3 regions of the Janthinobacterium sp. HH102 genome follow, and region 3 is predicted to be linked to each of the others. Evidence: predicted binding sites of a transcription regulator. Region 3 holds the regulator's gene; each other region holds the start of a gene.
The links. Region 3 encodes LexA, which represses DNA repair genes until DNA is damaged. Its sites were predicted from a motif close to ACTGTATNNNNATACAGT; they were not measured.

Region 1: imuA (translesion DNA synthesis-associated protein ImuA) is a predicted target of LexA. The motif match lies at 3,247-3,264, and genes of this name have one in related genera.
Region 2: JAB4_RS01240 (putative DNA modification/repair radical SAM protein) is a predicted target of LexA. The motif match lies at 2,577-2,594, and genes of this name have one in related genera.

The regions. Positions count from the first base shown of each region.
Region 1 is NZ_CP062063.1:36,416-41,607, forward strand. Features, by position in the region: gene JAB4_RS28915 (error-prone DNA polymerase) at 1-1,068, opposite strand, end outside; gene JAB4_RS28920 (DNA polymerase Y family protein) at 1,072-2,538, opposite strand; gene imuA (translesion DNA synthesis-associated protein ImuA) at 2,471-3,214, opposite strand; gene JAB4_RS31010 (hypothetical protein) at 3,436-3,570, opposite strand; gene JAB4_RS28930 (hypothetical protein) at 4,242-4,481, opposite strand; gene JAB4_RS28935 (hypothetical protein) at 4,603-4,902, opposite strand; gene JAB4_RS28940 (hypothetical protein) at 4,927-5,192, shown strand, end outside.
Region 2 is NZ_CP062062.1:283,900-289,091, forward strand. Features, by position in the region: gene JAB4_RS01220 (TOBE domain-containing protein) at 1-254, opposite strand, end outside; gene JAB4_RS01225 (ATP-binding cassette domain-containing protein) at 295-1,005, opposite strand; gene modB (molybdate ABC transporter permease subunit) at 1,014-1,685, opposite strand; gene modA (molybdate ABC transporter substrate-binding protein) at 1,702-2,472, opposite strand; gene JAB4_RS01240 (putative DNA modification/repair radical SAM protein) at 2,610-3,842, shown strand; gene JAB4_RS01245 (UdgX family uracil-DNA binding protein) at 3,839-5,192, shown strand, end outside.
Region 3 is NZ_CP062062.1:4,943,802-4,948,993, reverse strand. Features, by position in the region: gene purF (amidophosphoribosyltransferase) at 1-702, shown strand, start outside; gene JAB4_RS22575 (cystathionine gamma-synthase family protein) at 746-1,987, shown strand; gene lexA (transcriptional repressor LexA) at 2,224-2,859, opposite strand; gene rpsF (30S ribosomal protein S6) at 3,135-3,524, shown strand; gene priB (primosomal replication protein N) at 3,545-3,844, shown strand; gene rpsR (30S ribosomal protein S18) at 3,870-4,160, shown strand; gene rplI (50S ribosomal protein L9) at 4,188-4,643, shown strand; gene JAB4_RS22545 (replicative DNA helicase) at 4,779-5,192, shown strand, end outside.

The sequences.
Region 1 (5,192 bases), on a different replicon from region 3:
GGAGCCGCGCCCCTGACACAAGATGTTGTTCGATCTGGCGAAGCGCACGATGTCGTACACGGTCAGAAAATAATTTTCGTACGCCATCTCGGCGATCAGCGACAGCTCCTTTTCAAGAAGGTCTTGCACGGTGTCAGGAATCCCGGCGGGAAAGCGCCAGTGGGCGCCGAGGTAGGCCTGCGCACGTAGGTAGGAAGTGGCCGTTTCACCCTCCGGTACGATCTCCTGCGGATATTCGTACTTCAGTTCGTCGAGGCTGAAGTTGCATAGATCGGCTAGGCGCACAGACTCGCGCAGCGCCGCCGGCGCGTAAAGGTTGGCAAGGCGCAGGCGCTGGCGCAGGTGCTGCTCGGCGTTGGGCGCCAGCAGCCGGCCGCACTGGTCCACGGGAAGGCCATGGCGGATTGCCGTCATGGTGTCCTGCACCGGCTTGAATGAGCGCACGTGCATGACCACGTCGCCAGTGGCCACGATCGGCAGACCGTACTGCGCGGCGATCTGTTCGACCGCGTCGCGGTGCTCGTCGTCGGTCGCGCAGAAATGCAGCGTCATGGCGATGCGCGCGCGGCCGGCGGCGCAGTGCAACAGCCAGGCAGCTTGTGGTTCAAGTTCGACCACGCCGGCGCCGTAGCGCGGCAGCAGCACCAGCTGGCAGCCTGGCATGCCGCGCAGCGCGGCCAGATCCGGCGGCGGCGCCGCGATGTCGTTGGGCCGCAACAGGTACTCCCCCTTGGGCGCGCGCATGCGCGCCACTGTGATCAGCTCGCACAAATTGCCGTAGCCATCCTTGTTCATGGCCAGGATCAGCAGCGCGAACGGCGCGCTGCCGTCGGCCGGCGTCACTGTCATCTGACTGCCGATCACCAGTTTCAGTCCGGCCGCCTTGGCGGCCATGTGCGCCTTGACCGCGCCCGCCATAGTGCACTCGTCGGCCACCGCCAGCGCGCTGTAGCCCAGTTCCTTGGCGCGGTCGACCAGCTGCTCCGGCGACGATGCGCCGCGCAGAAAGGTGTAGTGGCTTACGCACTGCAATTCCGCGTAGGCTGGTAAGATCGTCGGGGAATCCATGGCTCAACCGTACAGGCCGTGCAGATACCATTGTGCCTCTTGGCTGCGCTCGAGGAAGATCCAGTAGCAGGTGGTATCGGCGCCCTGCGCTATGTAGTAGTCGCGCCCGACGGTTTGGTCGTTCCACCAACCGGCCTCGATGCGCTCCGGCCCCTTGATGAGGCGCAGCGCGCTGGTGTAAAACGGTCGGTTATCGCGCATGAGCAAACGGATCGGTTTGGGCAGCAGCAGCGACGGGCGGGCCAGCTGGTCGGGATCGCCAGCGCCGCGCGCGGGCTTGGCGGTCGCTGGCACCCAGCTGTTGCAATTCTCCGGCCGGTGGTCCGACGCAAGCGCCGGCGTGAGCACGTTCTCCGGCCCCAGCCTGGCCGACAGGACTTCCAGCAAACGGGTGAAATCCTCGGGCGACCCGCCTGGCTCCGGGAACAGCTGGTCGGTCGGCGGCAGCATCGGTTGCAGGTCCAGCGCGCGCAGGCGCAGCGCGATCACCGGCGAGGTCAACTCGACCTTGGCCAGGCGCTCCTTGAGCAGGCGCAGCAGGTGCGGCTCCTTCCACGTCGGCTCGCCCAGTCGTATCTCCAGTGTGGTCGGCGCCACGGCCGCGCGGCCGCGCTCGTGTTCCAGATCCAGCGCGAACGCCGCCACCGCCAGCTGCTGCGCCGTGAGCCATCCCGTCATCTGAAGAATCAGCGCCGTCGCGCCGTGCATCAGCGCCTCCGCGTGCTCGACCCGCTCGAACGTTTCGATGTACTCCGCGAACTGGGGTTTGACGGCGATCCACCGATGCATTTCCTGCGAATCGCCATATGCCCGGTCGAGCTCCTGCAGCAGCTGGGCGCCGGTGCGTCGCTGCAGGCCGGGGCGCGGCAGGCGGCGCAGCGCCGCCAGGTCGGCCGCGCCGATCCCGCGCAGCCAATCGAGGTGCGGCCCCGCCGCCGCGAGCGATCGCGCGCCGAGGCGGTCGAGCAGTTTCCCCAGCGTGTCGAGCCGCGCGCAACGCCGGCGCGGCGGGCGCCGGCCGATCGGTGCGCGCGCGAGCAGCCAGGCGCCGCCGGCCGTCGGCGCGGCGCCCAAGCTAACCGTGAAACCGAGTTGGCGGGCGCTTTCGCGCACTTGCCGGCATAGTGGTCGGTGGCCGCCGAACAGTCGCAAGCTGGCGCCGACGTCCAGCAGCAGGCCGAAGTCCGGCTGCGGCGCGACTTCCGGCGTGAAGCGCATCGAGGCGAGCGCCAGGGCGCTCATGGCTTCGTCCTCGCGCGCCGGGTTGCGTTCGAGCGTGACGGTGTCGGGCGAGAGCGCGGCGACGCCGGCCTGGCGCATCCCCGGTGTGACGCCGTCGGCGGCCGCGAGGGCCGACACGGCGCGCACCTGTCCATGCTCCATGACGGCGAACTTGCCGGGTTCAGACCAGCAGGGGCGCAGCGCTTCGAGCGATAGCAGGGGTAGGTATAGGCTGATGAGGAACCGCATGATCGTGTTTGAATGGATGGCGTCCGACCGGCATTTCTGGCAGTCGTATGAACAGTTCTTCTTGGGCGGCCGGGCCGCGCCGCTTCACCATCGAGATGGAGATTCCGCCCAGGGCAGGACGCAGGCCGAGTCGCAGCGGCGCCGGCGAGGCCTCGGTGCGGCCGGCCATCGGCCGCAGCAGCCAGAAGTGGGTATCGGCGGCCTGCGCCGCCAGGTGCAGGCGCCGGAGGGATTCGGCGCGGACGTTGGTCTGCCATAGCACGACTGCGCCGCAACTGCCGTTTTTAAGGATTTGCTCGGCCGTCCATAGCGCGTCGCCGGTGCTTGAGGCGCGCATCCACAGCAGCCGGTCGACCTCGATGCCCCAGCCCTGCAACGCCTTGGCATGCGGGATATACGGCGGCTGGATCAACGCGATGCGACGCGAACGCGACAGTTTTTTCAGGATTGGTTTGAGCAGCTGGAGCTCGCCGATGCCGGATTGCTGCAACAACAACTCCACCAGGCTCGATCTCGGCCAGCCCTTGTTTGGCAGCTCCTGATCCAGTTCCAGATGGCCGCTGGACATCGTCGGCACGCGCGAGACGGCTAGCTCGCTTGCCCGCCAAATATCTGGCAACAGCGCTGGATCGCTGGGGCTGCTGCCGGCAGTGGAAGGGAATATAGTGCCAATCATGATGTGCCGTTGCCGTTGCTGGATCGCAATATGCTGTATGAATGTACAGTATATCGCAAACCTTTAGAGCCGGTAAACAATCTGCGGCAACAGAACGTTTTGTGCAGTCCGGCAGGAATGACCCAAGTACGGTAACGTGCGGCGGTGCGGCAGCTGCCGCAAGCCTCGTAGCTAAGGCGGGGCGCCGGCCGGAAAATGGCTGTGGCCTTCATTCTGAGGCGTTAGACTTTTTCAAGCACGCGCCCCACGTAATACAACATCTTCGCCACGTTGGCACCAATCGCCGCCCATACGCGCAGCACGCGTCCCACTTTCATCAACTTGCCCATCGTTTTCATCTCCAAAAAGTCTTGCATGTCGTATTGCACCATGTAGCCGCCCAAAAATCCTGTGGTGGGTTTTCCGCTAGATGCATGCGGTCAATTAGACCGTCACGACTGCGTATAGCGCGCTGTATATATTCTGGGCGTGTGTAAATTATTCGACCGACTAAAGTTGAGGGATGGCTGGCCGGCGACACCAGCGAGGGGCAGGGTGATGATCAGTTCCAGGAACAAGGTGGCGCCGGCCAGGCGCTGGCCAACAGCTGGTGCGCGCCGTCGACGTGGTCCTGGCCACCGCGGTGCTCGAGCGCGGTGCGCCGGCGGCGCCCGGGTGGTTCCGGCCGGAGATCCGCTGCAGGAACTGGATGGCGCCAGCGAGGATCCAGCCGATGACCAGCTGCAGGATCAAAGTGGCGCCGGCCAGGCGCTGGCCAGCAGCTGGTGCGCGCCGTCGACGTGGTCCTGGCCACCGCGGTGCTCGAGCGCGGTGCGCCGGCGGCACCAGCGAAGGGCAGGGTGATGATCAGCTGCAGGAACAAGGTGGCGCCGGCCAGGCGCTGACCAGAAGCTGGAGCACGCCGTCGACCTGGTGCTGGCCACCGCGGTGTTCGCGCGCGGCGCCGGCTACCCTACTGACGAAGCCAAGCACCACGCTAAGCTTTCAATGCCTTTGCCGCATAGGGCTTTACAGCCGACTTTCGGACTTATCGGTTGTTACGGCGCGCTGATTCCCACCGACTGATTTGGTCATTGATTTGCAGGTAAGCGCGACTACCAGCATCGCCTGAAGCCACGAGAAAATCTCGACGTTCACGCGCATCAGTTATGGCATCCAGCAATGCGGCCATCAGCTGGTTATGTGGTGACAGTTGGGGGCCGCGGCGGGCGTCGGCGATGGCGCTCAAAGCAAACATGCGTGCCAAAATCTCTCTGTTCTGAGACATATTAATATTCCTCGGCCTTATTCGTTGACGTAAATGTGGCAATCAACGACATATTTTGTATATTTATCTGACCTTCTGCCTAACAAACCTAGCAGTTGGGGAGAGGGAATTTTTTGTGGTGCTATTTTTGACCATCACCCTGCGATATAACCCTGACTTCTACCTCATAGCTCCGCCCTTTCATAGGCTTGAAGGCTTCAGAAAGTTTTCTGACTGCCAAGTTGGGCGAATCGGTTATCACGGTTGCGTAAAATAGCGTTTCCTTAATATCGATATCGGGCGCGACGTGCTGGATGCTTGGAGGCAACGAACTTTCATCAGGTGCCGTGTATTTCGTGGCAGTTGCCTCTGGCTTGATGTTTTTTGGCGCGCAGCCAGAAATAATCCAGAGTAATATAAAGGCACTTAAATACAATTTCATAAATTTTCCTCGTTAGAATCCGGTATGCTCTGGCAGCGATTCGAACTGATCTTGGGTCAAAAGTACGTCCGTTTTAGTGTATTTGTACTCGTTGTCGCTTTGCATGGATTCGGCGTCGCCTGGCAGCACTACCATCCAGTCGTCGTCATACTCGACTCGGACGAAGCGCTCACGCTTGAACAGACCACAGCTCTCAAGGTGTTTTGGCGCTGGATACTGATGGCCAGCGATAACTTGAAACAAGCCGCAAGGACGGCAAGCGGTCGCGCAATTGCAAGTGTTCATGGTCT
Region 2 (5,192 bases), 1.7 Mb from region 3:
TCGATGATGCGGAAATTGTCGACCAGCTGGCGTCCCCGTTGCGTCAGCCGCGTGCCGCCGCCGCCCTTGCCGCCCGTCAGGCGTTCGACCAGCGGCTCGCCCGCCAGGTTGTTCATCGCGTCGATCGCGTCCCAGGCCGCCTTGTAGCTCATCTTCACCAGCTTGGCCGCCTGCGTGATGGAGCCGCACTCGGCGATGGCGCCCAGCAATTCCACCCGCCCGGCGCCACCCAGGTGCTCGCCTCCCACCGTCATCCATACCGAGCCTTGCAGGCCGATTTCCGCTGCCGCTGATTTATCCAATGCGTTCACCCAATGCCATGTGTTCTTCCCTGTTATCGATCTGTCCGTCGCGCAAGTACAGCACATGCTCGCCCAGGATGCGCGCATCTTCCGGATCATGGGTGATCAGGATCATGGGCACGTCCAGGCGCTGCTGCCACTGGCTCAGTTCCAGGCGCATTTTGACACGCAGGGCCGGATCGAGGGCGGCGAACGGCTCGTCGAGCAGCAACGCGGCCGGTTCCGCCACGAGCGCCCTCGCCAGCGCCACCCGTTGGCGCTGGCCTCCGGACAACTCGTCGGGAAACTGGTGCGCCAGTTCCTGCAAGTGGAATGCATCCAGCCAATGCTCGACCGTCTGCAATTTTTCGCGCGCACGCGGATTGAACCAGCCCCGCGCCAGGCCGAAGCCCACGTTCTGGCGCACCGTCAGGTGCGGGAACAGCGCGTAATCCTGGAACAGGTAGGCGACATTGCGCTGCTGCGGCGGCAAGTTGATGCCGGCGGCCGAGTCGAACAGGGTGCGCCCGTTCAGGCGGATATGGCCCGCGTCCGGTGTAAACAGTCCGGCAATGGCTTTGAGGGTCATGCTCTTGCCGGCGCCGGACGGGCCATACATGGCGATGCGCTGGCTGCCTGAGGTGCATTGCACGTGCAGGTCGAAACGGCGTTTGCCGGAGCGCAAGGTAGCGCGAATGTCGAGGTCGAGTTGCATGGGCGTCATCATAGGCCTCATTTGTGTGCGACGCGCCCGGGCGCCAGGCGGCCAGCCGACAGCAGCACCACGATGCAGACTAGCGAGATAATCACGACCAGCGTATTGGCCACCTCATCCTGGCCCGCCTGCACGGCTTCATACACGGCCACCGACAGGGTCTGCGTCTTGCCGGGAATGCTGCCGGCCACCATCAGCGTGGCGCCGAATTCACCGAGCGCGCGCACAAAGCCCAGCAGCACGCCGGCCAGGATGCCGCGCCAGGCCAGCGGCAAGGTGACGCGGAAGAAAATCGCCAGCTCCGAAATGCCCAGCACGCGGGCCGCCTGCTCGAGCTGCCCGTCGACCGCCTCGAAGGCGGCGCGCGCGGGCTTGAAGACGAGGGGAAAGGCGACCACCGTGGAAGCGATCACGGCGCCCTGCCACGTAAAGATCAGGTTGATGCCGAAGTTGTCCTGCAGCCAGATGCCCAGGGTGCCGCGCCGGCCCAGCAGCACCAGCAGGTAATAGCCGAGCACGGTGGGCGGCATCACCATCGGCAGGGTCAGCAGGGCGTCGAGCAGCTCGCGCCCCGGAAAACGCGTGCGCGCCAGCAGATAGCCCGTACCGATGCCGAGCAGCAAATTGAGCGCCGTGGCCCAGGCCGCAACTTTGAGCGACAGGGCCAGCGCGGTCCAGGCGATATCCATGTACAGTCTTTTTACTTTATGGCTTTTTAAACCCGTACTTGGCCAGGATGGCTTGCGCAGGTGCCGTCTGCAGGTAGCTGACGAAGCGCTTCGCTTCGGCGGCATTGCCGCTGCCCTTGATGGTGGCGATCGGGTACAGCACGGGCGCGTCGAGCGGCACGTCCAGCACCACGTTCACCTTGTCTTTCATGATGGCCGCGTCGGTGGCGTAGACAAAGCCCGCATCGACTTCGCCGCGCGCCACATAGTCGAGCGACTGGCGCACGTTTTGCGTGCCGATGGCTTTCGGCTGCACGGCTTCCCACAGCTTCGCCTTCTTCAGCGCGCCTTCCGAATAGCGGCCGACGGGCACGCTGGCCGGGTTGGCGATGGCCACGCGGGTCACGCCCTTGTGCGTCAGGTCGGCCAAAGCTTTGATGCCCAGCTTGCTATCGTGCGGCACGATCAGCACCAGGCTGTTGCCGACGAAGTCCATGCGGTCGGCCGGCAATACCAGGCCCTGCTTTTGCGCCGCATCCATGGTTTCCTGGTCGGCAGAGGCAAACACGTCGACGGGCGCGCCCTTGACGATCTGTTGCAGCAGCACGCCCGAGGCGGCAAAGTTCAGGGACACCTTGCTGCCCGGATACTGCGCCTCGTAGCTTTGCGCCGCATCCTTGAACGCGTTCGTCAGGCTGGCCGCGGCCGACACGACCACTTCGCCGGCAAGGGCGGAGGTAGCGGCAGTGGCGAGCAGGGTGACGCCAAGCAGGCGGGCGAGGGAGGTGAGGCGCAAGGTGAGGCACATGAGCGTATCCTGAATGAGAAAAGAACCAGGTCCGTAATATACACCGATATATAGCGTTCTGCCATTGCACAGATCAAGCCGGTACCAGGCCGATTCCCTGATATACTGTATATAAACACAGTATATCGAGGTGCACCATGGAATTGACGGACAAGCTGGAAATCCTGGCCGACGCGGCCAAGTACGATGCGTCCTGCGCCAGCAGCGGTGCGCCGAAGCGCGATTCCATCGGCAAGGACGGTTTTGGCGCCACCTCGGGCATGGGGATTTGCCACAGCTACACGCCGGACGGGCGCTGCGTCTCGCTGCTGAAGATACTGTTGACCAATTACTGCCTGTACGATTGCCAGTACTGCGTCAACCGCCGTACCTCGAACGTGCCGCGCGCGCGCTTTACGGTGGCCGAAGTGGTGAAACTGACCAGCGACTTTTACCTGCGCAACTACATCGACGGCCTGTTCCTCAGTTCCGGCATCATCCAGTCGGCCGACTACACGATGGAGCAACTGGTGCAGGTGGCGCGCGAGTTGCGCGAGGTGCACCAGTTCCGCGGCTACATCCACCTGAAAACCATCCCCGACGCCGATCCGGCCCTGATCGCGCTGGCGGGCCGCTATGCCGACCGGCTCAGCGTCAATATCGAATTGCCGACCCAGGACAGCGTGCAGAAACTGGCGCCGGAAAAGAGCGTGCACACAATCAAGCTGGCCATGGGCGCCATCCGCCGCAAGCTCGATGAAAAGGCCGAAGAACCGCGCTCGCCGCGCTTCGCGCCGGCCGGGCAAAGCACGCAGATGATCGTTGGCGCCGACGCCAGCGACGACCAGCAGATCCTCGCCACGGCCGAGACCCTGTACGGCAGCTATAAACTCAAGCGCGTGTACTACTCGGCCTTCAGCCCCATCCCCGACAGCCCGAAAAGCGTGCCGCTGGCGCCGCCGCCGATGCTGCGCGAACACCGGCTGTACCAGGCCGATTTCTTGCTGCGCAGCTATGGTTTCCAGGCCAGCGAACTGCTGCCCGCCAGCGGCGGCAACCTGGCGCTCGACATCGATCCGAAACTGGCGTGGGCGCTGGCGCACCGCGAACATTTTCCGCTGGACTTGAACCGCGCGGCGCAGCACATGATCGCGCGCGTGCCCGGCATCGGCCTGCGTAACGCGCAGCGCATCGTCGACCTGCGCCGTTTGCGGCAAGTGCGCTATGCCGACCTGTCGCGCCTGCGCTGCAGCATGAAAAAGATTGTCCCGTTCATCATCACGGCCGATTACTTTCCCGCACGCGACACCACCGCCTCGGAACAATTGCGCCGCGCCATGGCGGACGCACCGCAGCAATTGAACTTATGGCCGGAGCTGCAGGCAGCATGAGTACGTTCGTGCGGCTGGCGCAATCGTTCGACGCGTGGCGCGCGGCGGCGCGCGAACTGATCGCGCGCGGCGTGCCGCCTGCCGACGTGGCCTGGCAATCGCAGCCCGGCGACGGCGACCTGTTTTCCTCCACGCCAGAGGCCACGGATACCGGCGCGCCACCGCTGCGCCTGCCCCGCCAGCTGGTGGAACTGCTGGAGAGCGCCGCCTGTTTCAACGTGCATGACCGCTGGGCCTTCCTGTATCAGGTGCTGTGGCGCTGGCAGCAGGGCCAGCACGACGTGGTGTCCCCGGCCGACGCGGACGGCGCGCGCCTGCACGCCATGGTCAAGGCCGTGCACCGCGAGGAGCACGACATGCATGCCTACGTGCGCTTCCGCGAGCGGGCCGAAAGTGACGGCGCGCCCCGTTTTGTCGCCTGGTTCGAGCCCACGCACGAGGTGCTGCCGCAGGTGGCGCGCCACTTCGCGCGCCGCATGGGAAAGGCCAGCTGGATGATCGCCACGCCCGGCGCCAGCATGCTGTGGGATGGCGCCACCTTGCACGCGGGACCGGCCCTGCTGCGCGGCGCGGCCGACATCGACGATGCGGGCGAAGCGCTATGGCTGACGTACTACCGCAGCATCTTCAACCCCGCGCGCGTGAATGCGGACTTGCTGCACAGCCATATTCCCTCGCGTTTCTGGAAAAATTTACCCGAAGGCGCCATCGTGCCCGCCATGCTGAGCGGCGCGGCCAACGGCGAGCGGCGCACGGGCCAGACGGCCAGCGTGGGACAGCGGCAGGGCGCCGCCATGATCCCGATCAGCGCAGAGCGGGCCCAACCGGTGCGCGGGGCTGCCACAACACTGGACCAGTGCCGCCGCTGCGAACTGTGGCAGCATGCCACGCAAGCCGTGCCCGGCACAGGCCCGCACACCGCCCGCATCATGCTCGTCGGTGAACAGCCGGGCGACCAGGAAGACCTGGCCGGACTGCCGTTCGTCGGCCCGGCCGGTGCGCTGCTGGACAAAGCCATGCGGGAAGCTGGCATCGCGCGCGACAGCATCTATCTGACCAATGCCGTCAAGCATTTCAAGTGGGAACCGCGCGGCAAGCGCCGCCTGCACAAGACCCCGGCCCAGCGCGAGATCCTCGCCTGCCATGGCTGGCTGGAAGAAGAGATCGAACGTGGCAAACCACAGGTGATCGTGGCGCTGGGCAGCACGGCATTGAAATCCGTGCTGCAGGATGGCGCGGCCAGCATGACGCCGCTGATCGGCACGCCCATCGAACACGACGGGCGCTGGGTGGTGACCGTGTATCACCCGTCATATGTGCTGCGCGCACGGGACGAAGAGAGCCGGCGCC
Region 3 (5,192 bases):
CGCCTGAAAATGGGCGAATACCTGGCCGAGAAGATCCGCGCCGAATTGCCAGGCGTGCATATCGACGTGGTCATGCCGATTCCCGATTCCTCGCGTCCGGCCGCCATCCAGCTGGCCATGGCGCTGAACATCGAATACCGCGAAGGCTTCATCAAGAACCGCTACATCGGCCGCACTTTTATCATGCCGGGCCAGGCGGCGCGCAAGAAATCCGTGCGCCAGAAGCTCAACGCGATCCCGTCCGAATTCAAGGATAAAGTGGTCTTGCTCGTCGACGATTCCATCGTGCGCGGCACCACCAGCCGTGAAATCGTGCAGATGGCGCGTGAAGCGGGCGCGACGAAAGTCATCTTCGCCTCGGCCGCGCCGCCCGTCATCTATCCGAACGTGTACGGCATCGACATGCCGACGCGCGACGAGCTGATCGCCTACGGCCGCACGACGGAAGAAGTGTGCCGCGAAATCACGGCCGACTACCTGGTCTACCAGGATATCGGCGCGCTCAAGCAGGCGATCGCCGACGTCAACCCGGCCCTGACCAACTTCGAGGCCTCGTGCTTCGACGGCGTCTACGTGACGGGCGACGTGTCGCAGGAATACCTGGACCGTCTGGAATATGCGCGCCACCATCCGAAGGCGGCAGCGCCCGAAGATACGCCGCGTTCCCAGCTGAACCTGAACCTGGCAACGACAGAAGCGTAATTATCTTGCCCGGCTAGCGCCGGGCTTTTTTTGCTCCGCGATCATGAACGATAAAAAAAACTACGGCTTTACCACCACCATCCTGCATAACGACCGCCGCAAGGGCATCGAGCATGGTTCGCTGCACAAGCCCGTGCACACTTCCGTCGCGTTTGGTTATGCCGATGCGCGCCAGCTCGCTTCCGTATTCCAGGGCAAGGAACCCGGTTTCCGCTATGGCCGCCAGGGCAACCCCACCGTGTCCGCGCTGGAAGACAAGGTCAACAAGATGGAAGACGGCGTCGCGACCTTGTGCTTCGCCACCGGCATGGGCGCCATCGGCGCCGTGGTGCAGTCGCTGCTGCGCGCGGGCGACCATGTCGTCTCGTCGGCCTTTTTGTTTGGCAACACCAACAGCCTGTGGCAAACGGTGACGGGGCAGGGCATCGCCGTGTCCTTCGTCGACGCCACCGAGGTGGCCAACGTGGCGGCCGCCATCACGCCTGCCACGCGCATCGTGTTCGTGGAAACCATCGCCAATCCGCGCACGCAGATCGCCGACCTGAAAAAAATCGGTGACCTGTGCCGCGAAAAGGGCATCTTGTACATCGTCGACAACACGATGACGACGCCGTATTTGTTCCGCCCGAAAGCCGTGGGCGCGGGCCTCGTGGTCAATGCCTTGACGAAATCCATCGGCGGTCACGGCAATGCATTGGGCGGCAGCTTGACGGACACGGGCGTGTCCGACTGGACGCAGTATCCGAATATTTTCGAGAATTACAAGAAGGCGGCGCCCGCGCAGTGGGGCATCGCGCAGATCCGTGCCAAGGCCTTGCGCGACTTCGGCGCGTCCCTGGGGCCGGAAGCGGCGCACCATATCGCCGTCGGCGCGGAAACCATGGCCTTGCGCATGGACCGCACCTGCTCGAACGCCCTGGCGCTGGCCACCATGCTGGCCGCCGATCCGCGAGTGGCGGCCGTGCACTACCCGGGCTTGGCGTCGCACCCGCAGCACGCCTTGGCGAGCGACCTGTTCCGCAGCTATGGTTCGCTGTTCAGCTTTGAATTGAAGGATGGCATCGATTGCTTCGATTTCCTCAATCGTTTGAATCTGGCTATTCCCGCGAGCAACCTGGGCGACACGCGCACCCTGGTCATTCCCGTCGCCCACACGATCTTCTATGAGATGGGCGCCGAGCGCCGCGCCAGCATGGGCATCGCCGAATCGCTGATCCGCGTCTCCGTCGGTATCGAGGATGAGGTGGATCTGCTTGAGGATTTCCGCCAAGCACTCGATGTATAAGTCGCCGGACAAATGAAAAGGGCCGCAACAGTCATGCTGTTGCGGCCCTTTGTTCGTGCAGTCGTTTAATGCCAGTTGCGCATCAGTCCCACAGCCAGGCCTTCCAGGGCGAATTCATCTTTCGGCAGCAGTTCGATGACGGAAACTTAGGTGTCAGAACTTAGGTGTCAGGCATGAGAAGGGGCCGCAACTAAAAACTGGGGTCAGACCCGGCGGGTCTGACCCCGGCAGGCAACTTAATGCCAGCTGCGCATCAAGCCGACTGCCAGGCCTTCCAGGGCAAATTCATCTTCCGGCGACACGGTGATGACCTTGAAATCCGGGTTTTCCGGCAGCAATTCGATGACGGAACCCGTCTTCTTGTAGCGCTTGACCGTGACTTCGTCGCCGATGCGGGCCACGACGATCTGGCCATTCTTGGCGCTGTCGACCTTTTTGACGGCCAGTAAATCGCCATCCATGATGCCGGCGTCGCGCATGGACCAGCCGCGCACCTTCAGCAGGAAGTCGGGCTTGGCCGAGAACAGGGCCGGGTCCACGTTGTAGCTCGCTTCCAGGTTTTCCTGGGCAAGGATGGGCGAACCGGCGGCCACCCTGCCGATCAGGGGCAGCGACATCAGCAGCGCCGCCGGCACTTTCGATGGCGGCGCTTCGGCTGCCGCGCCGATCAGGCGGATGCCGCGCGAGGTGCCGGGCGAAATCTCGATCGCGCCCTTGCGGGCCAGGGCCTGCAAATGCTCCTCGGCCGCATTGGCCGATTTGAAACCCAGTTCATTGGCAATTTCGGCACGGGTGGGGGGAAAGCCCGTGTTTTCAATCGCGTCCTTGATCAGGTTCAGGATTTGTTCTTGTCGTGCTGTCAGCTTGATCATGAGCGGTGGGTGCATACTAAAATGCTGTCTATATGAACAGTCTGTATTTTTGTACAGTATCGCCCACTATGCAAGGGGATTTCCGTGTTTTCGGCGAATTTCGCAAGAAATACTTGTTCCCGGTCGAAAAGCACGGTGGTCCGCGGGCTTTTCGGGCACTGGCGCAAGCAATGATTGAAACGTTTGCAAAAGGCGGTTATAATCTTCGGCTGACCTTCCCACACCCGTCTTGACGCCGGGGTGGGCGATTATCAATCCGACCTGAAGGAGTTTGCATGCGTCATTATGAAATAGTCTTTATCGTCCATCCGGACCAAAGCGAGCAAGTGCCCGCGATGATCGAACGCTACAAAGCCAGCGTAACCACCCGCGGCGGTTCGGTTCACCGCGTGGAAGATTGGGGCCGCCGTCAAATGGCTTACTCGATCCAAAAGCTGCCTAAAGCACACTACATCTGCCTGAACATCGAATGCGACAACGAGACCCTGGTCGAGTTGGAAACAGCATTCAAATTCAATGATGCCGTGTTGCGTCACCTGACCGTTAAAATGAAGAAAGCTGAAACAGCTCCTTCGCCGATGATGAAATCGGTACAACGCGAAGACGCGGCCAAAAGCCACCGCACCGAAGCACCAGCAGCCGCTCCAGCCGCAGCAGCAGCTTAATTTTTGACCAGGATCGTGCGCTGAACCAGCTACAAGTCACCGCCATCATTGCCGAGCGCGAAATATTGCGCTATACCCCGGCAGGGCTGCCGATTGTGAATGCAGTATTGCAACACAGTTCGCAGCAGATGGAAGCAGGGATTGCCCGTTTGACCGAGTTTGATGTTGCCGCGCTAGCCGCTGGCGAAATTTCAGGCCGGTTCAGTCAGGCAAGCTTGGGCGGGGTGTATCAGTTCACGGGTTTCCTGGCCAGGAAGAGCCGCAACAGCAAGAGTTTGGTGTTTCACATCATTGATTTTAGTGCAGTCAATTCTGACTAGCGCATTTTAGATACAGGAGCCTGACATGGCATTCGGTAAAAAGTTCGACAAAAATAAGCTCAAGCTTAAAGAAAAACGCAAACAGCAAAACCCTTTGTTCAAACGTAAGAAGTTCTGCCGCTTCACGGCAGCTCACGTTGAGCAAGTCGACTACAAAGACGTCGACACGCTGAAAGACTTCGTCCAGGAAAACGGCAAGATCATGCCAGCACGCCTGACCGGTACCAAAGCGCACTACCAGCGCCAAGTCGACACCGCAATCAAGCGCGCTCGCTTCCTCGCGCTGCTGCCATACACCGATCTGCACCACGCTTAATCGGTCAGATATTCCTGGAGAAGAACTATGCAAATCATTCTGTTAGAAAAAGTTGTAAACGTCGGTAACCTCGGCGAAGTCGTCAAAGTCAAAGACGGTTACGCACGTAACTTCCTGATCCCGCAACGCCTGGCACGTCGTGCTACGGCAACCGCTGTGGCTGAATTCGAAGTCAAGCGCGCCGAACTGGAAAAAGCTGCTGCCGCCAAACTGGCCGCATCGCAAGCCCAGGGCGAAAAACTGAGCGGCCTGACCGTTCAAGTTGCTCAAAAAGCTGGCGTCGATGGCCGTCTGTTCGGTTCCGTCACCAACTTCGACATCGCTGAAGCGCTGACCAAGCAAGGTTTTGCTGTTGAAAAAGCACAAATCCGCATGCCTACCGGCCCGCTGAAGATCGTTGGCGAGCACAACGTTTCGGTTGCTCTGCACACCGACGTGGTCGTGGAAGTTGTTATCGCTGTCGTTCCAGACGCGAACGCGTAATCGCCTGCGGGCCTGGCCCGCAAGCGCTGCCGCACTATGAAAAGCCGGGTTCGCCCGGCTTTTTTGTGGCCTTTTTTTCGCTCATTTTCAGCCCTTTATTTTTGCCGGCACGCCGAAGCGGGTATAATTCGCGCCATGAACGCCCCCTCTGATCCGCAACTGGATTCCCTCCGTATTCCGCCGCATTCGATCGAAGCAGAACAATCCGTTATCGGTGGTCTGCTGCGCGACAATGCCGCCTATGACCGCATCGCCGACTTCATGCATGCGGAGGATTTCTATCGCTATGACCATCGCATCATCTTCGAGCAAATCGTCAAGATGGTTAACGCTTCCAAGCCAGCCGATGTCATTACTGTTTTTGAAACCCTGACCCAGCTCGGCAAGGCCGATGACGTGGGCGGACTCGCTTACCTGAACGCCATGGCGCAAAACACGCCATCGGCCGCGAACATCCGGCGCTATGCCGAGATCGTGCGCGACCGCGGCGTACTGCGCAAACTTATCACCGTCGCCGACGATATCTCCGGCACGGCCTTCAGCCCGCAA